Regions from separate parts of the Streptomyces sp. NPDC045470 genome, predicted to be linked through region 2. Evidence: riboswitches for the same ligand, from Rfam matches in the RefSeq annotation. Region 2 holds a riboswitch; each other region holds the start of a gene.
The links. A riboswitch is a leader RNA that binds a small molecule or an ion and turns the genes downstream of it on or off. The one in region 2 is predicted to bind cobalamin.
Positions count from the first base shown of each region.

Region 1: it holds a riboswitch for cobalamin, as region 2 does, so the genes downstream of both, AB0A97_RS37705 (ABC transporter substrate-binding protein) here and AB0A97_RS09465 (ribonucleoside-diphosphate reductase subunit alpha) in region 2, are expected to answer to the same signal.
Region 3: it holds a riboswitch for cobalamin, as region 2 does, so the genes downstream of both, AB0A97_RS03130 (HoxN/HupN/NixA family nickel/cobalt transporter) here and AB0A97_RS09465 (ribonucleoside-diphosphate reductase subunit alpha) in region 2, are expected to answer to the same signal.

Region 1 is NZ_JBEZAN010000026.1:30,452-39,788, forward strand. Features, by position in the region: gene AB0A97_RS37690 (ATP-grasp domain-containing protein) at 1-670, shown strand, start outside; gene AB0A97_RS37695 (MFS transporter) at 663-1,964, shown strand; gene AB0A97_RS37700 (class I SAM-dependent methyltransferase) at 1,933-2,682, shown strand; cobalamin riboswitch at 2,772-2,962, shown strand; gene AB0A97_RS37705 (ABC transporter substrate-binding protein) at 2,992-4,041, shown strand; gene AB0A97_RS37710 (iron ABC transporter permease) at 4,038-5,138, shown strand; gene AB0A97_RS37715 (ABC transporter ATP-binding protein) at 5,135-5,953, shown strand; gene AB0A97_RS37720 (ferric reductase-like transmembrane domain-containing protein) at 6,034-7,023, opposite strand; gene AB0A97_RS37725 (VOC family protein) at 7,249-7,665, opposite strand; gene AB0A97_RS37730 (helix-turn-helix transcriptional regulator) at 7,676-8,095, opposite strand; gene AB0A97_RS37735 (prolyl oligopeptidase family serine peptidase) at 8,430-9,337, shown strand, end outside.
Region 2 is NZ_JBEZAN010000002.1:705,567-714,903, forward strand. Features, by position in the region: gene AB0A97_RS09460 (hypothetical protein) at 1-797, opposite strand, end outside; cobalamin riboswitch at 1,139-1,280, shown strand; gene AB0A97_RS09465 (ribonucleoside-diphosphate reductase subunit alpha) at 1,437-3,875, shown strand; gene AB0A97_RS09470 (ribonucleotide-diphosphate reductase subunit beta) at 3,878-4,945, shown strand; gene AB0A97_RS09475 (transglycosylase domain-containing protein) at 5,113-7,005, shown strand; gene def (peptide deformylase) at 7,029-7,670, opposite strand; gene AB0A97_RS09485 (hypothetical protein) at 7,904-8,890, opposite strand.
Region 3 is NZ_JBEZAN010000001.1:715,213-724,549, forward strand. Features, by position in the region: partial or broken gene AB0A97_RS03105 (cytochrome P450) at 1-656, shown strand, start outside; partial or broken gene AB0A97_RS03110 (isocyanide synthase family protein) at 896-1,762, shown strand; gene AB0A97_RS03115 (ABC transporter ATP-binding protein) at 1,873-2,754, opposite strand; gene AB0A97_RS03120 (iron ABC transporter permease) at 2,820-4,085, opposite strand; gene AB0A97_RS03125 (ABC transporter substrate-binding protein) at 4,085-5,197, opposite strand; cobalamin riboswitch at 5,459-5,672, shown strand; gene AB0A97_RS03130 (HoxN/HupN/NixA family nickel/cobalt transporter) at 5,850-6,920, shown strand; gene AB0A97_RS03135 (VOC family protein) at 7,089-7,589, opposite strand; gene AB0A97_RS03140 (DoxX family protein) at 7,690-8,241, opposite strand; gene AB0A97_RS03145 (hypothetical protein) at 8,561-8,827, opposite strand.

The DNA.
Region 1 (9,337 bases), on a different contig from region 2:
GCCGCACTTCCGGGAGGAGATCACCGCCTTCCCCGTGGCCTTCCCGCAACCGCGCCGGGACGCTCTGGAGCAGTGGCTGGACGGTGTGCTGGCCGCCGTCGGCTACACCGACCGGTTCGCCCACGTGGAGTTCGCCCTGACCACGGCCGGTCCGGAAGTGGTCGAGATCAACCCGCGGATCGGCGGCGCGCTCGTCGGTGAAGGGCTGTGCCGGGCCCTCGGCGTCAACGTGTACGAGGCGATGGTGGAAGCGGCCCTCGGCAGCCGCCCCGGACTCATGGACGCGGAGCTGCCCGGCGGCCCCGCCTCGGCCTTCGTCCTCGGATACCCCGAGAAGCCAGGGGTGTTCACCGGTGTCGACGGACTCGACCGGCTGCCGGACATGCCGGGTTCCCCCGCCTGGTACCCGGTCAAGCGGACCGGCGACCCCGTCGAGCACCTGGGCGACAGCCGGGGTTACGCGGGCATCGTCTACGCGGAGGGCGAGACGGCCGAACTGGCCACGCACTGCGCCGTCGCGGCGGCCAACGCCGTACGGGTGCGGACGGAGCCGTTCCATGCGGGGGACGCGACGGGACCGGGGAACGCGGCAGACGCGACCGGCACGGCGGACATGGCAGCGAACCAGGCGAGCCAGGTCGGCCAGGTGGGCCAGGACTCCAGTGACTGAACGCACAGGCGACGGTCCGGGGTTCCGCACCGCGCTGTCCACCCTCACCGGGCCGCTGCGCTTCCTGCTGCTCAGCTCCTTCCTCATCCCGCTCGGCAGTTTCATGGTCCTGCCGTTCATGTCGGTCTTCCTGCACGAGCGGCTGGGGATGGGGCTCGGGGCGGTCGGTGTGGTGCTGGCCGCCGCGTCCCTCGTGCAGTTCTCGGGAGGAGTTCTCGGCGGGGCGCTCGCCGACCGGGTGGGGCTGCGGCGCACGATGCTGTGGGCGCTGGTGGTGCGTACGGCGGGCTTCGCGGCGTTCCTGGCGGCGCTGCGGTGGCCGCCGGTGGCGGTGGCGGCGCTGATCCTGACCTGCTGCGGCGCCGCGCTGTACCTGCCCGCCAACAAGGCGTACCTGGTGCACGGTGTGGCCGAGGAGCGCCGGCCCGCGTTCCTGTCCGCGGGCAACGCGGCGCTCAACGCGGGGATGGCCGTGGGCCCGCTCGTCGCGGGGCCGTTCGTGCTGTCGTCCCCCGGCCCGCTGTTCCTCGTCGTGACGGCGCTGTTCGCCGTGGTGGCCGTGGGGCATGCGCGTCTGCCGGCGGTGGGGCCGGAGAAGGACCGGTCCAGCAGCGCACCGGCGTCCGGCCAGGGCCTGCTCACCGGTATCGCCGTCCTCCCCTTCGTCGCCAACGGCCTGGCGTTCTACCTCTACTTCCACTTCCAGCACTACCTCGCCGTGTACGCCGTCGAGCGGGCCTCCAGCGAGTTCTACAGCCTGGTGCTGCTGACCTGCTTCGTCCTGGTCATCGTCGTCCAGCCGCTCGCGTCGGGCGCCATCCGGCAGATGAGGTACCCCGTCGCGCTGGCGATCGGGTTCGCGGGCCTGGCCGCCGGGATGGCGGTCCTGGCAGCCGGTACGCGGACCGCCCTGCTGGCGGGCGGTGTCCTCATCACGCTCGGCGACATCGTGCTCTTCCTCAAGAACGACCTGGAGGCCCTGCGCCGCAGTCCGCGCTCGGACGCCGTGGTCTTCGGACAGCAGCGGCTCGCCGCCGGCCTGGGCGCCTGTGCCAGCGGCGTGCTGGGCGGGCAGCTCTACGGCTTCGGCGAACGCGCCGGGCACGCGGGCTGGTTCTGGCTGTTCGCCGCGGCCCAGTGCGTCCTGCTGCCGCCGCTCCTGCTCGCCCTGCGGCGCGGGCGCGGCACCGCTCCCGCCGACCTCACCCCCACCACCCCCCGCACGGACCTCACCGACCTCACGGAAGGAACACCGGTACCCGATGACGCACACGGGCGGATTCCAGGACGATGACTTCTGGACCGAGTTCTACGACTTCCTGTTCTCCGACGGGCGCCACGCCCAGGCCGAGGAGCTGCTCGACACCTCTCCCCTGCTGGCCTTCCCGGCCGGGGCCCGGGTGCTGGACCTGTGCTGCGGCCCGGGGGTGTTCACCGTTCCGCTCGCGCGCCGGGGATTCGGTGTGACGGGTGTGGACCGCAGCCCGGCGATGCTGGACCGCGCCCGGAAGCGGGCCGCCGACGCCGGAGTCTCCGCCCGGTACGTCCAGTCCGACATGCGGGAGTTCACCGAGCCCGGGGCCTTCGACGTGGTTCTCAACATGTTCACGTCCTTCGGCTATTTCGAGGACCCCGCCGACAACGCCCGTGTGCTGCGCACGATGCACGACTGCCTGGCGCCCGGCGGGACCCTGCTTCTGGACATGGCCGGAAAGGAACTGCTGGCCCGAAAGGTCACACCGCCGAAGGTGGTGCAGCGCGGTGACGACCTGCTGGTGCAGACCGACACGGTGCTGGACGACTGGGCACGGTTGCGCAGCGACTGGGTGCTCGTGCGGGGCGACCGGGTGACGCGTACGAGCCTGGTCTGGTTCGTCTACAGCGCCGTGGAGTTGCGGCGGATGGCCGGGGAGGCGGGCTTCCAGGAGGTCGAGGTCTTCGGTGGCTTCGACGGCCGCCCGTACGACCAGGACGCCGAACGGCTGGTGCTCCGGGCGGTCCGCGCGGCGTGACCGGGGCGCCGGGCCGCACGGCCGGCCCGGCGCCCGCACACCGTAGACGGCGCGCGGAACCGTACGCGCGCCCTTTGCCCCCGGTCCGACCGACCGTAATATCACCTGGTCATCACCGCGACGGGAGACAGGAAGCCGGTGCGATTCCGGCGCGGTCCCGCCACTGTGACCGGGGAGTGACCCTTCATCAGGCAGATCGGGCCACCGCGCGCGGCGCGGGAAGGCCGGGGGGGGCGTCGATCCGGGAGTCAGGACACTGGCCTGTCGCGGGCCCGTTCCGAGGAGCGCGGACTCCGCAGGAGGCTCTACGTGTACGACGGCACGACCCGTCCCCCCTTTTCTTCCCCCGCCGCCCGGCGGCGCCGGTTCCGGCGCGTCGCGGCACCTGCGGTGGCCCTGGCCCTGTCCGCCGTCCTGCTGGGCGGCTGCGGCACGGCGCGGGACACCGCGGGTGACGCGGAGCCCGCGGCCACCGCGGCGAAAGGTTTCCCGGTCACCATCGACAACTGCGGCATCCGTACCACCTACCGGAAGCCGCCCTCCCGGGTCCTCACCATCCACCAGCACCCCGCCGAACTGATGCTGGCGCTGGGACTCGAGGACCGCATGATCGGCACCGCCTTCCCCGACTCGGCCGTCCTGCCGGAGCTGCGCAAGGACTACGAGGCGCTGCCGAAACTGGCGAAGAAGGAGCCGTCCTTCGAGACCGTTCTGGAAGCCGATCCGGACCTCGTCTACGGCGGGTACGCCAGCGCCTTCGCCGAGAACGAGGGCCGCTCGCGCAAGGCGTTCGCCGACGCCGGGATCAACACCTACCTCAACCGCGAGTACTGCGGGAAGAAGCAGGTGTCCATGCAGGACGCGTACGACGAGGTCCGCACCGTCGGCAGCATCTTCGGCATCCGGGAACGGGCCGACAAGCTGGCCGCCGACCTCAAGGCGCGGGTGGACCGGGCCACCGGGGCGGTCAAGGGCGCCCCCGCCGTACCGGTCTTCGTGTACGACAGCGGCGACAAGGCGGCCTTCACCGCCGGCGGCAAGAGCCTCGGCACCGAGATCATCCAGCTCGCGGGCGGCCGGAACGTGTTCGCGGACCTGGACAAGGTCTTCGGGGACGCGTCCTGGGAGCAGGTAGTCGACCGGAAGCCCGAGGTCATCGCGATCTACGACTACGCGGGGGCCGGGAGCGTCGAGCAGAAGAAGAAGTTCCTGCTGTCGCAGCCCGCGCTGGCCGACGTGCCCGCGGTCAAGAACAAGCGGTTCGTCGTCCTGCCGCTGACCGCGACCCTGGTGGGGGTGCGGCCGCCGTACGCGGTGGAGGAGCTGGCCCGCGCCCTGCACCCCGAGCGGTTCCGGTGACCGCCGCCGCCGGGACGGCGGTCGTCCGCGAGCACCGGCACGAGACGCCGCCGCGCCGCCGGTCCTTCGCCGTCACCCTCGTCGTTCTCGGGGTGTTGCTGCTGGTCTCCGCCACGGCGGGGATGGCGATCGGGTCGGTGCACGTGCCGCCCGGCGAGGTGTGGGGCATCGTGACCCACGCGCTGGGCGCCGACCTGCCGGACCCGGGGTGGTCCCGGGCGCGCGAGACCATCGTGCTGGACGTACGGGCTCCGCGGGTGGCGCTCGGCGCGGTGACGGGCGCGGGACTCGCGGTGATCGGTACGGCCATGCAGGCACTGGTCCGCAACCCGCTGGCGGAGCCGTATCTGCTGGGTGTCTCCTCGGGGGCGTCCCTGGGCGCCGTCATGGTGATCGTCTTCGGGGTGAGCCTGTTCGGTCCGGTGTCGCTGTCGGCCGCCGCCTTCGCCGGCGCGCTGCTGACCCTGCTGCTCGTCTACACGACGGCGCGTACCGGCGGGCGCATCACCTCGGTACGGCTGGTGCTGTCGGGAGTGGCGATGGCGGCGGTCCTCACGGCGGTGATGGACATCCTGCTGCTGACCTCCGACCGGGGCAACGAGGCCCGGGCGGTCCTCGCCTGGACCCTCGGGGGCCTCGGCGGGGTGCAGTGGGGCACGTTGTGGCTGCCGGGCCTGGCGCTGCTGCTGGGCATCGCCGTCCTGCTCGTCCAGGCACGGTCGCTGAACCTGCTGCTGGCGGGCGAGGAGGCCGCCACCACGATGGGGCTGGACGTGGCCCGGTTCCGGGCCCGGATGTTCGTCCTGCTCTCGCTCGTCACCGGCGTCCTGGTGGCCGCGGCCGGACCGATCGGCTTCGTGGGCCTGATGCTGCCGCACGTGGTGCGCCTGTTCGTGGGCGGTGACCACCGCCGGGTGCTGCCCGCCGCCGCACTGGCCGGCGCGGTGTTCCTGATCTGGGCCGACATCGCGGCGCGTACCGTCGCCGCGCCCATGGAGATCCCCGTCGGTGTGCTGACCGCACTGTGCGGCGGACCGTTCTTCCTGTGGCTGATGCGCCGGGACGCCCGCCGTACCGTGCACCGAGGAGTGGCATGAGCGCGACCGAACTGACCGTCGACGGCCTCACGCTCACCGCCGGGGCACACCGTCTGGTGCGCGACGTGTCCCTGGCCGCCCGGCCCGGCGAGGTGGTCGGCCTGGTCGGGCCCAACGGCAGCGGCAAGTCCAGCCTGCTGCGCGCCGTCTACCGGGTGCTGCGGCCCGACGCGGGGCAGGTCCGGGTGGACGGCACGGACGCCTGGTCGCTGCCGGTGCGGCGGCTGGCCCGCACGGTGGCCGCCGTGGTGCAGGAGTCGGCCGCCGACTTCGACCTGACCGTGCGCGAGGTCGTCGCGATGGGCCGCACACCGCACAAGCGGCTGCTGGACGGAGACAGCGCCGAGGACGCCTCACTGGTGGCGTGGGCTCTGGAGTCGGTGGACGCGGCCGGGCTGACGGACCGGTCCTTCGACCGGCTCTCCGGCGGCGAGCGCCAGCGGGTGCTCATCGCCCGTGCCCTGGCCCAGCGGCCCTCCCTGCTGGTCCTCGACGAGCCGACCAACCACCTGGACGTACGGCATCAGTTGACGGTGCTCGGCATCCTGCGCGGGCTGCCCGCCACGGCCCTGGTGGCACTGCACGATCTCAACCTCGCCGCGTACTACTGCGATCGCCTGTACGTCCTGTGCGAGGGGCAGGTCACGGCATCAGGGCCACCCGCCGAGGTGCTGACCGAGGAGCTGCTGGCCGAGGTTTACGGCGTGACGGCCGAGGTCACCGTCAGTCCGCGTACGGGTGCGCCGCAGGTGTCGTTCCTGCCCGGGGAACGCGACCGGCCGGCCGTGGCGGTGCCGGGGCCCTCCGGTTCCTGAGTGGCCGGGGCGGTGCCGGGGCAGTCGGATCGGGCGGTCGCGGGTCACTCGGGTTCCTGAGCGGCCGGGGTGGTCGCGGGTCACTCCGGTTCCTGGCCGGCCGGGGCGGTCGCGGGCGGCTCGTCCGGCCGGGGCCGCCCGCCGTCGTGTCCGGAGAGGACCACGGCCAGCAGCCCGACGATCACGGCGGCGGCAGCGGCCCGGCCCGCGGCCCGGGCCGTCCAGCGCAGCGGCGCGGCCTCCGCCTGCCGACCGGGCGCCCCCAGGCGCTCGGCCCGCCGCGCGGGACGCAGCAGCCGGAGCAGGAGCAGCACCGAGACGGGCAGTTGGAGCAGCCACAGGACGGTACGCGGCCACTCGTCGTACCAGACGTTGGTGCCGTACAGCAGCGTGTGCCAGACGCTCAGCACGTACACGACGATCACGAAGCGGTGCAGTCGGCGCCAGGCGTTCGCGCCGATGCGGTGCCGGACGTAGAAGAGCAGCCCCAGCGGGACGGCGAGATACAGGGCGCCCTGGCCGATGGGGATGGCCAGCTTGCCGGTCCCCGAGTCGTACCAGCCCGGCACGAACGTGTCGGCGAACGCCGACCACAGGCGCGCCACCCAGGCCGTCCCGCCCGCGTCGCGCACCAGTTCTGCACCGAACATCAGGGCGTGCGCGAGCATCAGCGCCATCGTCGTCAGGCTCGTGGTGCGGTGCCAGCGCTCCAGCACGGCCCGGGAAACCGGCAGCCTGCCGGGCCGGGGGCCGGACAGCAGCAACCCTAGGATGACCGTTCCCCACGACCAGAGCAGCCCCGACCAGCCGAACGCCTGGCTGAGCAGATACATCCAGTAGGTGCCGGGGTCGTTCATGAAGGGCATGACCGCGACCGTCGCGGACGCGCCGGACCGCATCCGCAGGTACAGGAAGACGAACACGGCGACGGTGACCACCACCGCGGCACCGGCGTCGGGAAGGGCCGCCTTGAGGTCGGCACGCAGCGGGACGCGGCCGGCGGTGCGTCTGTCCCGCACCGGCGCCGGCGGCGGTGGCGTACTGCCGCGGCCTGTTGTTTCGGGGTGCATGCGGGGCCCTTCGGACAGCTGTCACCAACGCGTTGTACGTGCCGTACAAGTGTGGCTGGAGAGGTGGGCGTTGTTGAGGAACTATCCAGCCAGAGCAGGCGTCGCCGCCGTCCTCGCCACCCCTGCCGCCGCCGCTGCCGTCCCTGCCGTCCACGGGCCGGGCCACTCCCCCCTGTGGAGGTACGGGGAAGCGGCCGGGCCGTCCTCAGGCGCCGCGCGCCGCGCTCACTGCTTGCGGGCCTGGTTGAAGCGCAGCATGTTGCCGGACGGGTCACGGAAGGCGCAGTCGCGGACGCCGTACGGCTGGTCGACCGGCTCCTGGAGCACCTCCCCGCCCGCGGCGCGGATGCGCTCGAAGGTGGCGTCGCAGTCGCCGGTCGTGAAGATGACGGCCCGCAGCAGGCCCTTGGCCAGGAGTTCCGCCATGGCCTCGCGGTCGGCGGGCGAGGCGTTCGGGTCCGCGAGAGGCGGTTCGAGGACGATGTTCACGTCGGGCTGCGACGGTGCGCCGACGGTCACCCAGCGCATCCCCTCGAAGCTGACGTCGTTGCGCACCTCCAGGCCGAGCACATCCCGGTAGAAGGCGAGCGCCTTGTCATGGTCGTCGACGGCGATGAAGCAGGTCGAAAGGCTGATATCCATACGGACAACGCTACGGGCGGGGAGCGGGCCGCGCTTCTCCGTTCCTGACCGGTCGCGTGTAGATCTTGGCGTAACAGGCGGGGATGGCGGCGCCGTCGTCGTGGCTGCGGGCCCGGTACGCGCTCGGGCTCTCGCCCACCAGCTCGGTGAACCGCGAGCTGAACGACCCCAGCGAGGTACAGCCGACCGCGAAGCAGACCTCCGTCACCGACAGGTCGCCCCGCCGCAGCAGCGCCTTGGCCCGCTCGATGCGGCGGGTCATGAGGTAGCTGTACGGCGTCTCACCGAAGGCCGCGCGGAAGCTGCGGGAGAAGTGGCCCGCCGACATGAGGGCGGTGCGCGCCAGTGCCGGGACGTCGAGCGGCTGCGCGTACTCGCGGTCCATCAGGTCACGGGCCCGGCGGAGCCGGACGAGGTCCTCCAAGGTCACGGAGCCATCATCTCACGGTGGGAGGGGGCCCGCCCGGCCGGACGAAGGATGTGCCTCTTGCGCAAAGGTCTCCGCGGCGGCCTCCGGGAGCAGCCCGGAGGGCGCACCTGGTCCCGCCCGGAGCAGTGATGCGCACGCCCTCGAAGCGCGGAAGGACACAGACCGCAGAGGCACAGTGACGCGGAGTCCACAAGCCCTACAGAAGAGACATAACACCTGAACACATGTACACTTGTCGAACGAAGCCCCGCGGTTCCCCCGTCCGCGGGGCTTCGTCATGTCCGCGTGCCGTCAGGCGGTGGAAGCCGGGACGGCGTGATGCCAGAGTCCCGTCATGACTCCCGCTGATGACTCCTTCCGTTCGCCCGGTGTCACTTCCGAGACATCCGCCGAACACAACTCCCCCGCATGCGACCGCCATTCCGCCGCACGCGTCCGCGACGCCGCCGCCTTCCCCGGGCAATTCGCCCGGACCCGGCGCTTCTCCCTCGGCGTGCCGCGTCAGTTCGGCGTCTCCCCCGACGGCCGCCGTGTGCTCTTCGTCCGTACGGGCGGGGGCAGCGACTCCGTGGGCCGGCTGTGGGTGTACGAGGGCGGTGCGGAGCGGGTGCTGATCGATCCGGTGGCGCTGGGAGCCGCCCCGGCCACAGAGTCCGAAAAGACCGCAGAGACGGCAGAGGCGCAGCTACCCGAGGCCGAGCGGGCGCGGCGCGAGCGGGCACGGGAGTATTCCACCGGTGTCGTGGGGTATGCGACCGACGCGGCGGCGCGCGTGGTGGCCTGCGCGCTCTCGGGCGCACTGTGGGTGGTGCGTACGGACGAAGGCGCCCCCGTCCGCGTACGGACCGCCGGGCCGGTCGTCGACCCCCGGCCCTCTCCGGACGGGCGGCTGGTGGCGTACGTGACCGATGGATCGCTGCACGTCGTCACCCTGGAGCACGGAAAGGACCGGCAACTGGCGGCCACCGAAGGGCCGGACGTCACCTACGGCCTGCCCGAGTACGTGGCCGCCGAATCGATGGGCCGCTCGCGCGGCTACTGGTGGGCCCCGGACAGCCGTCACCTCCTGGTGGCCAGGGTGGACACGTCCGGCGTGGAACGGCGCTACATCAGCGATCCGGCGCACCCCGAACGGCCGCCGCGCGCGATGGCCTACCCCTCGGCCGGGACGGCCAACGCGGAGGTGTCGCTCCACATCGTGCCGGTGGCCGCCACCGGGGAACGGCGTGTCGAGGTGGCGTG
Region 2 (9,337 bases):
TGCGGCGGCGGGCGGCGGAAGCCGGGGCCGGCGGGGGTGAGGTTGGTCGCCTTCGAGGTGAACGCGATCCGGCGGCCGCCGGCGCTGATCGACGGGAAGGCGGACGGGGCGTTCGCCTGGGTGCCGTCGCTCGCCACGCTGACCCGTCGCGTCGTTCCCTTCTGCACATCGTGGACGAAGATGTCCAGGCGCTCGTTGGTGTCGCCGGGCACCAGGTCCGGGCGGTAGGAGCCGAAGGCGAGGCGGTGGCCGTCGCCGCTGAGGGCGAAGTTCTGCACCCCGTATCCGTACGGGGACCTCCCGGCGCCCGCGGTGGGACTCACGGTGCGCACGGTGCGGCGGTCGTGGACGAAGACGTCGCCCTCGCCGTTGGTGTCGCCGGGGACCAGGTTCGCCGCGCCGGAGTAGAAGGCCACATACCGTCCGTCGGCGCTGATCCCGGGCGATCCGGAGAGGGCGTCACCGGGCGTGCCGTCACCGGCGACGCTGACCAGGTCGACCTTTCCCGTCCGTAAATCCTTGACGTAGACGTCCTGCTGGCCGTTGGTGTCCGTGGGCCCCAGATCGGTGGCTTCCGAGGTGAATGCCACGAACCGCCCGTTCGCGCTGAGCTCCGGATCGCCCGAAAAACCGTTTCCCTGCGTCCCGTCCATGGCAACACCGACCCGCTCGGTGGCCGGAGCCGCCCGCCCCGCGGCGGCTGCCGGTGACGCCGTCAGCACCCCTGCCACGACGCACGCCCCCGCCATCAGCCCCACGACGCGCACGGCGCCGCGCGCCGCACCGGTTCCTCGCATGTTCCCCCTCGCACAAGGCCCCCACCCGCCCCGCCGACCGACGGAGCAGACAAGGAGCCAATACGCTCCAGGAGCCCCGGTCAACGCGTCAGGGGCATTCCGCGCCACCAATACGCCCCCTGCATCAGCCCCCGTCCAGGCCGCGGCGGACGGCCCGGCGAACGGCCGGGCGGATGGCCCGGCGAACGGCCCCGGCCCCCGGGAACAGCCCCGGAGCCACCGCGTGGCACCCTCTCGGAGGCCCCGGAAAACCCCGGGAAACCGCCCCGGAACGGCCGTCGAATACCACGGCTCCGGACATCCCCGCGCCAACGCGACACAAGATATGGGGGTGGGTGCACGAGGCAGCACAAGATGTATGCTCGTGCTCGCTGTCGTCGCAGGGGAATCCGGTGCGAATCCGGAACTGTCCCGCAACGGTGTACGAAGTGCGTCAATCCGCACCCGTGAGTCCGAAGACCTGCCCACAGTACGCCCGCGCCAGGACCGGCGCGGACGTCGATACGTCCGGGTCTCGCGGGTTGGACCGGTGGACGCTGCGCGGTGTGCCCGCGCGCCCCTTGCCGTACCGGGGGTGCCGCACGCCCGTACGCGCCCCGTGCCCTCCCCAGGCCCCCGCCGAGTGAGGGAGAGCAGCACGTGACCATCGCGCCAACGGAGCCCGCAGCAGCCGAGCAGGTCGTGCAGCCCGCGAAGGACACGCAGCCCCGGCAGGGCCACGGCGGCCAGGCCACGGACGGCCCCGGCGCCGCCCTGCTGCACACGCTGACCGACCTCACCGTCGACCTGCCCGCCACCGACCCGGGCAAGATCGCCGCCGCCGCGCTGCGCGGCCGCCACCCCGGTTCCGACGAGGCCGAGCTGCGCTCGCTGGCCATGGAGGCCGCGGCCGGCCTGATCGGCGACGAGCCGCAGTACTCCAAGCTGGCCGCCCGCCTGCTGACCCGCGCCATCGCGGAGGAGGCGGCCGCGGAGGGGGCGGTCGCCTTCTCCGCCTCCGTCGCCGTCGGCCACCGCGAGGGCCTGATCGCCGACAGCACGGCGGAGTTCGTACGGACCCACGCGGACCGCCTGGACGAGCTGGTGGAGCGCGCGCTGACGGACGGCGCCGACGACCGGTTCGGCTACTTCGGCCTGCGTACCCTGCACTCCCGCTACCTGCTGCGCCACCCGATCTCCCGCCAGGTGATCGAGACCCCGCAGCACTTCCTGCTGCGGGTGGCCTGCGGCCTGGCCGAGGACCACAGCGAGCGGGCACTCGCCGACGTCGCCGAGCTGTACCGGCTGACCAGCACGCTGTCGTACCTGCCCTCCTCGCCCACCCTGTTCAACTCCGGTACCCGGCACCCGCAGATGTCCTCCTGCTACCTGCTGGACTCCCCGCTGGACGAGCTGGACTCGATCTACGACCGCTACCACCAGGTGGCCCGGCTGTCGAAGCACGCCGGCGGCATCGGCCTGTCGTACTCCCGGGTCCGCGCCCGCGGCTCGCTGATCCGCGGCACCAACGGCCACTCCAACGGCATCGTGCCGTTCCTGCGCACCCTGGACGCCTCGGTCGCGGCCGTGAACCAGGGCGGCCGGCGCAAGGGCGCCGCCTGCGTCTACCTGGAGACCTGGCACGCGGACCTGGAGGAGTTCCTGGAGCTGCGCGACAACACGGGCGAGGAGGCCCGGCGCACCCACAACCTGAACATCGCGCACTGGATCCCCGACGAGTTCATGCGCCGCGTCGAGGCGGACGCCGACTGGTCGCTGTTCTCCCCCAGCGACGCGCCCGAGCTGGTGGATCTGTACGGCGACGAGTTCGACGCCGCGTACCGCAAGGCGGAGGCCGAGGGCCGCGCCGTCAAGCAGGTCCCGGCCCGGGTCCTGTACTCGCGGATGATGCGCACCCTCGCGCAGACCGGCAACGGCTGGATGACCTTCAAGGACGCCGCCAACCGCACCGCGAACCAGACCGCCGAGCCCGGCAAGGTCGTGCACTCCTCGAACCTGTGCACCGAGATCCTGGAGGTCACCGACGACGGCGAGACCGCCGTCTGCAACCTCGGCTCGGTCAACCTCGCCGCCCACCTGGGTGACAACGGCGAGATGGACTGGGAGCGGCTGGACGCCACGGTCCGCACCGCGGTGACCTTCCTCGACCGCGTGGTGGACATCAACTTCTACCCGACCGAGCAGGCCGGCACCTCCAACTCCCGCTGGCGCCCGGTGGGCCTGGGCCTGATGGGCCTCCAGGACGTCTTCTTCCGGCTGCGGCTGGGCTTCGACTCGCCCGAGGCGCGCGAGCTGTCCACCCGTATCTCCGAGCGGATCATGCTCGCGGCGTACGAGGCGTCCGCCGGCCTCGCCGAGCGGCACGGCCCGCACCCGGCCTGGTCCGCGACGCGTACGGCCCGGGGCGTCCTGCACCCGGACCACTACCCGAACGCCGAGCCGCGCTGGGCGGACCGGTGGGCGGCGCTGCGCGCCCGTATCGCGAAGACCGGTATGCGCAACTCGCTGCTGCTGGCCATCGCGCCGACCGCCACCATCGCCTCCATCGCGGGCGTGTACGAGTGCATCGAGCCGCAGGTCTCGAACCTGTTCAAGCGCGAGACGCTGTCGGGCGAGTTCCTCCAGGTCAACGCGTACCTGATCGAGGAGCTGAAGGCGCTGGGCCTGTGGGACGCCCGCACCCGTGACGCACTGCGCGAGGCCAACGGCTCGGTGCAGGAGCTGGACTGGATTCCCGCCGAGACCCGCGCGCTGTACCGCACGGCATGGGAGATCCCGCAGCGCGCGCTGATCGACATGGCGGCGGACCGTACGCCCTACCTCGACCAGAGCCAGTCGCTGAACCTGTTCATGGCGTCCCCGACCATCGGCAAGCTCAGCTCGATGTACGCGTACGCCTGGAAGCGCGGCATCAAGACCACCTACTACCTCCGCTCGCGGCCGGCGACCCGTATCGCCCAGTCCGCGCGCGGTACGGGCGGGGGCGCGCAGACCGCTCCCGTCCCCGCCCAGGCGGCCGACCCCGAGGCCGTCGCCTGCTCCCTGGAAAACCCCGAGTCCTGCGAGGCATGCCAGTAATCATGACGACCGCACCCGAAAAGAACGAGACGACGTCCGCTGCCGCCTCGCACACCGCCACCACCGGCAGCAAGAACCTGCTCGACCCGGGCTTCGAGCTGACCCTGCGCCCGATGCGCTACCCGGACTTCTACGACCGCTACCGGGACGCGATCAAGAACACCTGGACCGTGGAGGAGGTCGACCTCCACTCCGACGTGGCCGACCTCGCCAAGCTGTCGCCCGGCGAGCAGCACATGATCGGCCGGCTCGTCGCGTTCTTCGCGACCGGTGACTCGATCGTGGCGAACAACCTGGTCCTGACGCTCTACAAGCACATCAACTCCCCCGAGGCGCGGCTCTACCTGAGCCGGCAGCTCTTCGAGGAGGCCGTGCACGTCCAGTTCTATCTGACGCTGCTGGACACCTACCTGCCCGATCCGGAGGACCGCGCGGCCGCGTTCGCCGCCGTGGAGAACATCCCCTCCATCCGCGAGAAGGCCGAGTTCTGCTTCAAGTGGATGGACTCGGTCGAGTCCATCGACCGGCTGGAGTCGAAGGCCGACCGCCGCCGCTTCCTGCTGAACCTGATCTGCTTCGCGGCCTGCATCGAGGGCCTCTTCTTCTACGGCGCCTTCGCGTACGTGTACTGGTTCCGCTCGCGCGGTCTGCTGCACGGCCTGGCGACCGGCACCAACTGGGTCTTCCGCGACGAGACCATGCACATGGAGTTCGCGTTCTCGGTCGTGGACACAGTGCGCGAGGAGGAGCCCGACCTCTTCGACGACGAGCTGGAGGGCCAGGTCACCGACATGCTCAAGGAGGCCGTCGAGGCCGAGCTCCAGTTCGGCCGTGACCTGTGCGGCGAGGGGCTGCCGGGCATGAACACCGAGTCGATGCGCGAGTACCTCCAGTGCGTCGCCGACCAGCGTCTGCAGCGCCTCGGCTTCGCGCCGGTGTACGGCTCGGAGAACCCGTTCTCCTTCATGGAGCTGCAGAACGTCCAGGAGCTGACCAACTTCTTCGAGCGGCGCGCCTCGGCCTACCAGGTCGCAGTCGAGGGTTCGGTCTCCTTCGACGACGAGTTCTGATCCGGTTCTGACCCGGCGGGTCGAGCAACCGGGCGGTGCCGGTCCACGACGGCGGACCGGCACCGCCCGTATTCTTTATGTCCGACGAATCCGGATCGGATTTGATGAGTCGATGACAACGTGCGGGCGACGGCAACCCTGCCCCGGCCCGCCAGCTCTCCCCTTGCATGAAGGGCAGCGAGCAACCGAGGAAACGGTTCATCGACTATCCCCGCCAGGGCCGCGGCGGCCGGCGCCGCTGGCTGCCGTCCTGGAGACAGCAGCTCGGCGCCGCCGCCGTCGGCGCGGCCGGTCTCGCCGGGCTCTTCCTCATCGTCTACGCACAGGTCGACATCCCGGACGAGAACGCCGCCTCGCGCCAGGAAGCCACCGTCTACTACTGGGCGGACGGCAGCCAGATGGTCAGCGAGGGCGCCGTCAACCGGCAGAACGTCACCCTCGCCCAGGTGCCCGACCCTGTCGAACACGCCGTCATCGCCGCCGAGAACGCGAGTTTCTACTCCGATTCCGGCGTCTCGCTCTCCGGTATCGCCCGCGCCGCGGTGAACATGGCCAAGGGCCAGGATGCCCAGGGCGGTTCCACCATCACCCAGCAGTTCGTGAAGAACACGTACCTCTCGCAGGACCAGACCCTCAAGCGCAAGGTGAAGGAATTCTTCATCGCGCTGAAGCTGGACCACCGCAAGTCCAAGTCGGAGATCCTGCAGGGCTACCTCAACACCAGCTATTTCGGGCGGAATTCGTTCGGCATCCAGGCCGCCGCGAACGCCTACTACGGCATTCCCGCCAAGAGCCTCGACCCCAGCCAGGGCGCGGCGCTGGCCGCGCTGCTCAAGGGCGCCGAGCAGTACGATCCGGCGCTGAGCGACGCCAACCACGAGCGGGCGGTGGAGCGTTGGAAGTGGATTCTGGACCGCGAAGTGGAGACCGGTCTGATGAGCCGGGAGGAGCGCGCCCGCTACACGACGTTCCCGGAGCCGCGCGAACCGGTCACACCGACCAGTCAGAAAGGCCAGACCGGTTATCTCGTCGACGCCGCGAAGAAATACCTCAGGAGCCGTACGGACCTGACCGACCGCGATCTGGCCCGCGGCGGCTACCGCGTCCACACCACCTTCGAGAAGGACAAGGTGGCGCGGCTGGCGAAAGCCGTGGAGGACGAACGGCGCCGCGGCATCGACCCGAAGAAGCGTGCCGCCGACGCGTACGTGGAATGCGGTGCCGCCTCCGTACGGCCCCGGGACGGCGCGGTCGTCGCGCTCTACGGCGGCCCGGACGCGACGAAGCACTTCGCGAACAACGCCGACACCGCGGGCGTGCCGGCGGGCTCGGCCTTCAAGCCGTTCGTGCTGGCCACCGCCCTGCGCGAGGGCAGCGCCGAGGCCGCGGAGGCGGTTCCCGGCGCCGGCGGCCCGTCGTCGGCCGTCGCCCTGCCGTCCGCGCTGTACGAGGGTCTGGTGACCTCCGCCCACCCGCCGTTCGTCAGCGCGGGCAAGCGCCTCGGGCTGGAGAAGATCCGGGATCTGGCCCTCGAAGCGGGCCTGCACAAGACCAGCCTGGCCCGGCTGGAGCCCACGTTCCCGCTGGGCACCTCCACGCCCAGCGCCATCCGGCTGGCTGGCGCGTACGCGCTGTTCAGCAACGACGGCAACCGGGCCGAGCCGTACTCGGTGACCAAGGTCGTGCACGACGGCAAGCCGCTGCCGGGCCTGGAGCCGCCGGAGCCGCGCCGCGTGCTGGCCCCGGAGGCGGCGCGCGGCGTCACCTTCGCGCTGCGGTCCTTCGCCTGGAAGTCGCTGCCCCAGGAGACCGTCGCCAAGCTGCCGCAAGGCGTCGCCGCGGGCGGCACCGGCCCCGACGACCGCATGCGCTCGGCATGGTTCATCGGCAACGACGGCGGGTCCCGCGGCGGGCTGACCACCGCCGTCACCGTCTTCCGTGCCAAGCCGGGCGCGCCGCGGCTGCTGCCCATGGAGGGCGTGGGCGGCGACGCCCGGCTGTTCGGCAACGGGATACCGCCCCGGATCTGGGGCGCGTTCGCCACCGGCACGGCGAAGTGAGCGGGGCCGGGCCGGGCCGCGGCTCAGTCGTTGGCGACGACGGGGTAGCGCGGCTCGCGCTCGGCCATCTGCTTCAGCGCGTCCTTGCGGTCGCGCTTGGAGAGCCGGTCGATGTACAGGTAGCCGTACAGGTGGTCGGTCTCGTGCTGGAGGCAGCGCGCGAAGTAACCGGTGCCCTGGACCACGATCGGGTTGCCCTCGGTGTCCTGGCCGCGGACGACGGCGTAGTCCGGACGGGCCAGCTCCGCGTACGCGCCGGGCACCGACAGGCAGCCCTCGTTCGAGTCGTCCAGCACCCGCCGCTCGACCGGCAGGTCGTCCAGGACCGGGTTGCAGACCACGCCGACGTGCCGTACGCCCTCGTCGTCCAGGCAGTCGTAGACGAAGACCTTCAGGTCCACGCCGATCTGGTTGGCGGCCAGGCCCACGCCCTCGGCCGTGCGCTGGCTGGCGAACATGTCGTCGACGAGCTGGGCCAGCTTGTCGTCGAACTCGGTGACGTCCTTGCACTCCTTGTGCAGCACCGGGTTGCCGACAACGGTGATCGGGCGGGACGTGCCGCGCCCGCGGTGCGCCTCCTCCCGCTCCGCCGCGTCGGTGACGTCGTCGACGAAGCCCTCCGCCGCCCGCTCCTCGTTGTGGTCAAAAACAGGCTGTTGCGCCATCTCCGCCGTACGCCTTCCTAGAAACCTGGAAACCCGAAATATTCGCCCTCCAGCCTACGCGGGGCGTCCTGCGGGCTCTCGGAGACCGCGTCCGGTTCCGGCCGGGAGGCGCGCCGGGAGCGCGTGGAAAGCCGGGCGCCGGGCGCGCACGGGATGCCGGGCGCCGGGCGCGTGCTGGACGCCGGGCGCCGGTACGGGCGGTGCCCCGCCCCGGTCCGCGCGGCCTCAGGTTGTCAGCAGACCTCTTCGAGGTCCCGCCACTCACGCGTGTCCGGGCTGTCCGCGACCCAGCCGTCCAGCAGGCCGCGCACCAGCCCGGCGGGGGCCGCGATGCCGCACTCGCGCTCCGGCACCCACAGTGAGCCGGAGCCCGCCGTACGGTGGCCCAGCGGCCCCGGGTGGCCCGGTTCGCTGTGGTCGTGCGGGTCCAGGTGCTCGCCCTCGCCCTCGTCGCTGGGCATCCGGCTCTCCGAGCACGTACGGCACAGCAGGCGTACGGACGACGACCAGTCCTCGGCGGCGAAGCCCGCGTCGGCGGCCAGCCGCTCCAGGGCGTCCCGGTCGGCCTCCGTGGCGGCCTCCAGGAGCACCACCCAGGTGGGGACCGGGGAGGGCGCCCACAGCTCGATCTCGTCGAACACCGGGAAGGACGGGCCGGCCGCGGTCGTCCGCTCGCCGTTCGGCACGCCGTCGTGCAGCACCACCTCGCCCCAGCGCCGCCCGGAGGACGGCAGCGGGATGGAGAGCACCTCGATCCGGGCCGGGTCCAGCCGGCGGCCCCAGACCACCTCGGCCTCGCCCTCGGGCGAGAGGCGCACCGCGGCGCTGCCCAGCTCCATGCCGACCGGCTCGGCGGACGGCGCCCCCTCGCCGGGGACCTTCAGGCCGTAGGCCTGCCAGGCCCGCCGGGCCAGCGGCCAGTCCTGCAGGGCGGTGGCGGCGATACCCACGTTCCACCAGTCGGGGGCGCCGGCCTCGCGGTCCAGCAGGGCGACCGCGCGCAGTCCGGCGGCGCGCGCCTGCTCCCAGTCGTGCCGGAACTTGTGCAGCAGCGCGAGGTTGAACCAGGACTCCGACAGCCACGGCTCCATGTCGGCCGCCCGCGTCAGCAGCGCGCCCGCGTCCTCGTAACGGCCGTCACCGATCAGCGTGAAAGCGCGGTCGGTCGCCTGCCGCCACGAGGCGGAGGGCCGGTGCCGTACCTTGCCGAAGATCTTCACGATTCCCGCCTGCTGGTTGCTTCCTGAATGCCGCCCCGGACGGAGGCCGGGGCCGTTCGAGGGCCTACTCGACAACCTGCCACAGATTGCCGCCGGGCTCAGCCCGGTTGCCGCGCCGCCCGCGGCCCGCCGCCGTCCCCCTCACCGGCTCCTTGCCTTTCGCCGACCCCCTGAATCCCCGTTCGTGGGGGTTCCTTCGCATCCAACCATGCCCATCTCCGGGGCCGCTCATTACCCATCGGTTCCATGACCTTGCGCGGGCCTTTGCGGGGATCTGTACGTGGATCTGTAGCTGGAGCAGAGAGATCCGCAGATGCCTGTAGGCGGATCGGTAAGCAGGTCTGCAAGCAGGTCTGTAAGTGGATCTGCCGACAGATCCGTACAAGCTCGTACATGGATCCGTCCCGGAACGGAGCGGCAAGGAGCGGTGCGGAGCCGTGCGGGAGT
Region 3 (9,337 bases), on a different contig from region 2:
CCTATGAGGCGAGGCTGCGCGGCCTACAGAAGTACATCGCCGGTCTGGTGGGCCACAAGCGGCGAGAACGCGGCACCGACCTGCTCTCCCGTCTCGTCGCGGCCCACGACGAAGGGGCCCTGGACGGCGCCGAACTGGACTCCATGATCTTCCAACTCCTCGTCGCCGGCCAGGAACCCGTCACCCATCAGATCACGACGGCCCTGATCGCCCTGCTGCGCCACCCGCACCACCTCGCCGCACTCCGCGACGACCCCGCGCTCCTCCCCCGCGCCGTCGAGGAACTGCTCCGCTACGACAGCGCTTTCGAGCTGACGACCTGGCGCTTCCTCGCCGAGGACGCGGACGTGTCCGGCACCCGGGTTCCGGCCGGCGACTCCGTGATCGTCTCGCTGTGCGCGGCCAACCGCGACCCCGCCCGCTTCCCCGCACCCGACACCCTGGACCTCGGCCGGTCCCCCAACCCCCACCTCGCCTTCGGCCACGGCATCCATTTCTGTCCGGGCGCCACCCTGGCCCGTACCGAACTGCACATCGCCCTGGAGACGCTGCTCCGTCGCCTGCCGGGTCTCCGCCTGGCCGTACCGGACAGCGAACTGAACTGGATACCGGCGGTGCTCGCGCGGGGAGTCAGCGAGCTTCCGGTGGCGTACGGCGGGCCCTCCGCCGGGCGGCCTGCGGCGGGGAGTTCCCCTGCGGCTCGGTCCCGGGCGGCGGATTCCCCAACGGGGCGGTCGTCGGCGGAGAGTTCCCCGGCGGCAAGCTCGGGTGCTGCTCGCGGTTGCCCCTTCGGCACCGCCGTATCCGCCGCCACGGTGGACACTGTTGTCGCCGCTGACCCCGTCGCCGCACCCGCACCCGTCCCGGCACCCGCTCCCGCTCCCGAGGAAGCCCGATGAACAGCACGGCGGCAGCGGCCGCCATCCTCACCGCCCTCCTCCCGCACCGCCGCACCCCGGAGGCGACGGCCGCGGACCGAGCGGCCACCGCGGCCCATTTCCCGTACCACCTACGACAACTGGAAGCCCTGACAGCGGCCCGCCGCCCGATCCGCTTCACCCTCCCCGGCTTCCCCTGCAAATCCCCCAACCCGGCCAAGGTCATCGGTCGGCTCCCCGACGAGGGGGAACGCCTCGCCCTGCGCTTCCTGGACCAACTGTGCGCCCGGATCGGGGAGCTGTACGCGCCGGGCGCGCGGCTCGTCATCTGCTCCGACGGACACCTCTTCAGCGATCTGATCGGCGTCCCGGACCCGCACGTCGACGCGTACAACGACGCGCTGCGCGCCATGATCCGTACGGCCGGGCTGTCCCACCTCACCACCTTCGACCTGCGGGACGTCTACGGGGACCGGCCCTGCGACGCCAAACGCGCCGAGGTGCACAGCCGGTACGCGCCCTCCCTGGACTCGCTGCGCGCCGAAACCCGGAACCCGGCCGCCGACGGCGGCGAAACGCTTCGCGTCTACCGCGGCATCACCCGCTTCCTGTTCGAGGACACCACCGGCTTCGAAGGCACCCGCTCCGCCCTGCAACGTGCCTGCCGCACCCGCGCCTACGGAGTCGTCCAGCGCAGCCGCGCCTGGGGTGCGCTGATCGCCGAGCACCATCCGGACGCCGTCCGGCTGTCCATCCATCCGCAGCCGCCCGGCACGGCGAAGTTCGGCATCCGCCTGCTCGACGCGCCCGACGTGTGGATGACGCCGTGGCACGCCTGCGTGCTGCGCGACGCGGACGGCGGTGTACGGCTGATGCGCGCGGCGGACGCGGCGCGGCTCGGACGGCTCGTCCACCGGGACGGCCGCCCGAGCCATTACGTGCAGGACGTGAACGAGGCCGGGCGGCCGGCACCGGCTCGGACGACGGCCATGGCTCAGCTCCCCTGCCCCACAACGGCATCCGCAACGGCATCCGCAACCGCATCTGCCCCTGCCTCTGCCTCTGCCTCTGCCTCTGCCTCTGCCTCTGTATCCACGACGGCACCTGCGACTGCACGCTGATCGAGGGCGATCAGCGGGTCCCCCGTCAGCGGGTGGTCGACCACCGCCGCCCGTACCCCGAACACCTCGGCCAGCAGCTCCGGTGTCAGCACCTCGCGCGGCGCACCGGACGCCACCACCGTCCCTTCGGAAAGCACATGGAGCCGGTCGCAGACCGAGGCCGCCGCGTTCAGGTCGTGCAGGGAGACGAGCGTCGTACAGGCCCGGCCGCGCAGCAGGCTCAGCAGCTCGACCTGGTGCCGTACGTCCAGGTGGTTCGTCGGTTCGTCCAGGACGAGGACGTCCGGTGCCTGGGCGAAGGCGCGGGCGAGCAGGGCACGCTGCCGCTCCCCGCCGGAGAGCGCCGAGAACCGCCGCCCGCCGTGCTCCGCCAGCCCCACGTCGGCCAGGGCGCGGGCCACGGTCTCCCGGTCGGCCCGGTCGTCGCCCGCGAACGCCCGCTTGTACGGGGTGCGGCCCATCGCCACCACCTCGTGGACGGTGAGTTCGAAGTCGCCGCCGCGTTCCTGGGGCAGGGCGGCGATGTGCCGGGCGGTGCGCGACGGCGGCATGGCCCGGATGTCCTCCCCGGCGAGCAGCACCCGGCCCGCTTCGGGGTTCAGATGCCGGTAGACCGTACGCAGCACCGTGGACTTGCCGCTGCCGTTCGGGCCGACCACACCCGCGATCTCACCGGGCGCGGCCATCAGCCGCACCCCGGCCACCACGCACCGGCCGGCGTAGGACACCCGCAGGTCCTCGATGTCGATCCGCATGCCCTGCCCCGTGGCCGCTTCCGTACGTACTCCTCCGCCGGCCGTGCCGGTGCCCCTCCTCGCACTCATGCTCCCGCTCCCGATCCCAGCCGCCGGTCCAGCACGTACAGCAGTACGGGCGCGCCGATCAGCGCCGTCACCACGCCCACCGGCAGTTCCTGGCCGTCCATGGCGGTACGGCACACGATGTCCACCACGACCAGCAGGAGCGCCCCGGTCAGCGCGGCCAGCGGCAGCAGCCTGCGGTGGTCGCCCCCGACGATCAGCCGGCACAGGTGCGGCACCATCAGCCCCACGAAGGCGACCGCCCCGGACACCGACACCAGGACACCGGTGAGCAGGCTGGTCACCACGAACAGCAGCCGGCGCAGCCGCACGACGTCCACGCCGACGCTCGCCGCCGTCTCGTCCCCCATCGTCAGCGCGTTCAGCGCGCGGGCCCGCGCCTGGAGGACCAGCAGCCCGGCCGGTACGGTGACGGCCGGCAGCAGGAGCGTGCCCCAAGTGGCGCCGCCCAGGCTGCCCATCAGCCAGAACAGCACGCCGCGCGTCTGCTGCTCGTCACCGGCCTGCAGTACGAGGTAACTGGTGAACCCGGCCAGGAACTGCCCGATGCCGACCCCGGCCAGCACCAGCCGCAGCGGCGCGAAGCCGCCGCCCCGGCGGGCCAGCGTCCACACCAGCGCGAACGAGGCGAGCGCCCCGGCGAAGGCGGCCGACGACAACCCCAGGCCCCCGCCCAGCCCGAACACCCCGCCCGCCCCCGCCACGGTGCCCGCGCCCAGCACGATCGCGGCCACCGCGCCCAGCGAAGCGCCGTTGGAGATGCCCAGCAGGTACGGATCCGCCAGCGGGTTGCGCACCAGCGCCTGGGTGGCCGTACCGACGAGCCCGAGGCCCGCGCCGACCAGCGCGGCGAGCAGCGCCCTCGGGACCCGCAACTGCCAGACGATCAGGTCGTCCGTCCCCGGCCGGGGCGGCTCGCCCCCCAGGCGCCGGAACACCACCGACCACACCTCGGCCGGGGCGATGTCGGTGGCACCGAGTGCGACGGCCGCGGTCAGCGCGACGAGCAGGGCGACCAGCAGCCCGAGAGCGAGCCAGACGGCACGGGCCTGGCCGGGCCCCCTTCCCTCGGCACCTCCGACCCGCCCTTCCTCAGCACCTCCGACCCGCCATTCCGCGGCGCCTCCGGCCCGTCCTCCCTCAGCTCCTCCAGCCCGCCGTTCCTCGGCTCTTCCGGCCCGCCCGTCGTCCTGCCCGACGGCTCGCCCGAGGTCCGGCCCCGGAGCCTGCTCGACGGCCTCCCGCCTCGCGCCCGGCGCTGCCATCAGCGGTCCGCTCCGGGCTCGGCCAGGCGGTCCGGGTAGAGCGTCGCCGCGATCCGCCGCACCGTATCGGCATTGCCCACCCCGGCGATGGTCGTCTGCTCCGAGCCGATACGCAGGAATTTCCCTTCCCGCACCGCGCGCAGCCCCGCCGTGGCCGGGAATTCCTTGAGGAACTTCTCAGCCTCGTCGAATGCCTTCCCGGTGGCCGCGGCACTTCCCCGGTTCCGTACGCCGAGCTGGATCCAGTCCGGGTTCTTCGCGACCACGTCCTCCCACGACACCGGCTGGAAATCGCTCGCGCAGTCCGCGAAGATGTTCCGCGCCCCCGCTTCGGTCAGCACCGCGTTGGCCACCTGCCGGTTGCAGACCGCCACGGGCTGTTTCGTCCCCGCGTCGAAGTCGAAGAAGAAGTACGACGGCCGCTTCGCCGCAGGCACGTCGGCAAGGGCCGCACGTACCGAGGAAACCTTCTTCTCCATCTCCGCCACCAGTCGCCCCGCACGGTGCGAGGTACCCGTGACCTGCCCGAGCCGCCGGATGTCGGCTTCCACCGCGGACAGGTCCCGCTGCGGCACCTTCTTGCGCGGCGCACACGCCGTAGAAGCCAGATAGACGTGCTTGATGCCCGCCGCGGCGAATTCCTCCTCGGTCGGACCGGTCGCCGCGCCGCCCATCATGCCCATGGACGCGAACGTGTCGATATAGACATCGGCTCCGGACCCGAGCAGCTTCTCCTTCGGGATCACCGTCTTCCCCAGCACCGGGACGCGTTGCGCGCGGGCGTCCAGTTCGGGAGGCAACGTGCCTTTCCCCGGCGGGAATCCGGTACCGACGACCCGGTCGCCCGCTCCCAGCCGGAGCAGCATTTCCAGGCTCGCCGCATTGCTCGTGACAATCTTTCGCGGCGCCTCGGAAAACGTCGTCCGCCGCCCCTCGCAATCGGTGACCGTGGCGGGAAAGCCACCCGCTCCGCCGCCCCGCCCGTCCGCGGCGTCCGCCGCCGCCTGCCCGCCGGAACTACCGCAGCCGGTGGCCAGCGCGGCCACCCCCAGCACCCCCACGATCGCCGCCACCGACCGGCCTCGCCACGCCGACCGACCTTCCGGCACCATCCGGCCTTCCCAAGCCGACCGACCTTCCGGTGCTGCCCGGTCTCCCGACACGGACCGGCCCTTCGACACCGACCGGCCCTTCAGCACCGGCCGGCTCCCGGCCACCGGCTCCACCAGATCCATCCGAGGACGCATACGTCCGCTCTCCCTGCCTCTCGACCGCCCGAGGGCCCGCGCGTGCGGGCCCGGGACCAGGTAGTCGAGCGGACGGCGCCCCGGGTTCCCGCCGTATTGGTCCGATGACCACACCGCGGCCGGGCGTTAGAGTGTGCGGGCCGTGGTGTCGGGAAGACCGGTGAAGACCGTCAGGTCCAGACCGGAGCGGCCCTCGCCACTGTGATCGGGAAGTTCCCGCCCCGTTCCGTACGCGCCCCGCGCCCGTACGGAGCCACTGGCCGCAGCCCGCGACCGGGAAGGCAGGGGCGGGCGCGCACACCCGTCAGCCAGGAGACCGGCCACGGCATCTCACGAACTGATCCACGAGGTGCTGGAGCGTGACCACCGGATGCCCCCGTCCGCCAATTCCCCTTCCCCTTCCCCTTCACCGTCCCCGTCTTCTCCCCCCTCCCCCTCCCCCTCCACTTCGCCGTCCCCGCCGTCCGCTTCCGCGTTCCGCTGGCGGCGGCAGGACACCGTGCGGACCGCCGGGCTGATGGCGGTCATAGCCGCCCTGCACGTCATCGCCTTCGGTGTGCTCTTCCTGCTGGTCGTGCCGCAGCACTACGCCGTCGGGTCGCAGGTCTTCGGGGTCGGTCTCGGCGTCACCGCGTACACCCTCGGTATGCGGCACGCCTTCGACGCCGACCACATCGCCGCCATCGACAACACCACCCGCAAACTGATGGCCGACGGCAAGCGCCCGGTCTCGGTGGGCTTCTGGTTCGCGCTCGGGCACTCCAGCGTGGTCGTCGCCATGGCGGCGCTGGTCGCCGGCGGCGCGCAACTGGCCGGCACCCTGCTCGACGACGGATCGAGTGCCCACCAGGTGCTCGGCACCGTGGGCACCACGGTCTCCGGCAGCTTCCTCTACCTCATCGCCGCGCTCAATCTGGTCGCGCTGGCGGGCATCTGGCGGGTGTTCCGGGCGATGCGGCAGGGCCGGTACGACGAGGCGGAGCTGGAGCAGCACCTCGACTCCCGCGGCTTCATGAACCGCGTACTGGGCCGCTTCACCCGCTCCATCACCCGGCCCGGCCAGATGTACCCGCTCGGCCTGCTCTTCGGTCTCGGCTTCGACACCGCGACCGAGGTGACGCTGATGGTGATGGCGGGCAGCGGCGCGGCGGCCGGTCTGCCCTGGTACGCGATCCTGGTGCTGCCGCTGCTGTTCGCGGCGGGGATGAGCCTGTTCGACACGCTGGACGGTACGTTCATGAACTTCGCGTACCAGTGGGCGTTCTCGAACCCGGTGCGCAAGGTCTACTACAACCTCACGATCACCGGTCTGTCGATCGCCGTCGCCTTCTTCATCGGGACCATCGAACTGGTCACCGTCCTGCACGAGAAGCTGAACCTGACGGACGGCGTGACCGGCTGGATCTCGGCGATCGACCTGGACAACGTGGGCTTCATCATCGTCGGCCTGTTCGTGGTGGTCTGGGCGGCGGCGCTGGCGTACTGGCGGCTGGCCGGGGTGGAGAAGCGCTGGTCGGCGCGGGCCACCGAGGCGACCGGGGCCCCGGAGGCCGCACGGGCCCCGGAGACGGCCGGGGAGACCGCCTGACCCGTCGCCCGACCTACCGGGCCCGACCTACCGGACCCGGTCTGTCCGCTCCCCGCCCCGCCCTTCATCAGTGGGGGCCGGGCCACCGCCCCCACCCGCCATCGGCAGGGTCGGCCGCCGCCCCACCCTCCACCGGCAGGGTGGGGCGGTGACTGCTCCCGCCCTGCCTCAGGTCGCCGAACCGGCCGCCGCGCCCGTCTTCAGATCACGGCCCCAGCGCGCCAGCTCGGCTTCGAGGTCGAGCGGGCGCAGCCGGTCCGGTTCGTCCGGGCCCGGCCAGTCCGTACGGGGCACCCGCCACATGACCTCGAACTCGTTGCCGTCCGGGTCCTTGGCGTACAGCGACTTGGACACCAAGTGGTCGGTGGCGCCGACCAGCGCGCCCCGCCCCGCCAGGTCCGCCGCCACGTCCGCCAGCTCCCCGAGGGTGCCGACCTCCCAGGCCAGGTGGTAGAGCCCCACCCGGCCGTGCTCGGGGCCCGGCGCACCGGCGCCGACCGCGAACAGTCCGAGATCGTGATCGTTGGCGGTCCCCTCGGCGCTGAGGAACGCGGCCCTCCCCGGTATCTCGGTGTCCACCCGGAACCCCAGCGTTTCCGTGTAGAAGGCCACAGCGCGCGCCACGTCCCGTACGTAGAGCACCGCGTGATTCAGCCGCCGCACTGCCACGTCAATCCCTCACCTTCCGCTTCTCCCCGCACCCATCACTTCACGGCACATCACGTCATGCCACACTCGGCTCCCCCGGCTCCACCCGGCTCGCCAGGAATCAGTCGCGCACCAGCAGCATCACGAACGCGACGATCACGCCGAACACCAGGGCGGCCACCCCGTACGCAAGGCGGTGGTTGCGCAGGACCGGGAGCAGCCGGTCGACCGCGTACCGGCCGGGGCCGGTCAGTGCCAGGGCTCCCGCGCCCGCCGTGAGCAGCAGCTCGTACTCGACGCCCTCGGGCGCGAAGAAGCCGCCGCCCCACTTCACCGCCAGCGCGTTCACCATCGTCCCGACGACCGCCGCGCCCGCCAGCGGCGTCAGCAGCCCGAGGACCAGCCCGAGGCCGCCCAACGTCTCGCTGAGGCCCGCCACCACGGCCATGGCCTTGCCGGCCGGGTAGCCGCTGGCCGTGAAGAACTGTCCGGTTCCGTCCAGCCCCGGTCCGCTGAACCAGCCGAACAGCTTCTGCGCACCGTGCGCAGCCATGGTCAGGCCGACCGCGAGCCGCAGAACCAACAGACCGATGTCGTACGCGTGCGGGGTCGCGGCATGGCGGTCGTCGACGCCGCTGCCGTAGTCGCGAAGGGGGCTGAGGGGGGAGGACATGCGAGCGCTCATTTCTGTCTGTCTGGTCCGTCCGGACCGGCGTGCCCTACGGGAGGACCGACGCCGCCCCGACGGAAGTACTTGAAACTTCAAGTCAAACACCGACGATACACATCACTTGAAAGTGAAACAACACCCCCACCCCTCACCCTCCGAACGCCACCCCACACGATGCGTAACCCTTAAACCTACCCCCCACACCCCCACCACACACCGCATCCACACCAAGACCCACCCCACCCCACCCCCAGAAAAACCACTCCCCAACACCGCCCACCCCTCCCTTCCCTCCCCTCCCCCCTCATCTCCCTCTTCCTCCTCATCCCCCTCCCCCTCGCCCACCTCTGCCGCCCTCTCCCCACCCCTCCGCAACCGCCCACGTGTCCTTGTCCCCACCGCGCCACTCGACGAGCCCCGGAGTGTCCAGGTCGATGTCCTCGGCATCCGGCGCCAGCCCCGCATGCCGCAGGAACTCGGCGACATCACCACGCCCGTGCGCCAGCCCGACGATCTGCCCGTGGACAGTGACCCGCCGCCCACCGGACGAGGAGGGCGGGTGGACGATCACCGGCGGATGCTCAGCCATGCTTTCAGCGTGCACCGAGACCGCCCACCACGCATGTCGGCCGCACCGCACCATGCCGGCCCCATTGCCGGAGAGCTGCACGGAAGCGCGCCCACCGATACTCACCGAACCAGCGTCGCCGGTCGTGGCGTTGACGTACGGAACAACCGCGCCAGGCTTGACGAGCCGCCCGGCGTCCGCGACGCACCACACGGCAAAGCCGGCGCACCGCCCCGGCACGCGACATCCAAACACCGTCCGACCAGCAACATCGACGTCAACCCCAAATGCCGAAGACCCCCCGTCAAGATCGACGGGGGGTCTTCGCGCTGGTGGGCACAACAGGATTTGAACCTGTGACATCTGCTTTGTAAGTTCGATCAGCGGTTGGCCCTGGTGGCACCGCCCGCCGTCGCCGGGTCCGCGTAAGGGTGCTTGTGTACATTCAGGTCCGACGTCGTTGATGTCAGCCGTGGATGTCAGGCTCCTTGCGATCCGTAGCCCACCTAGATCGGCGTAAGAGACGGTCGC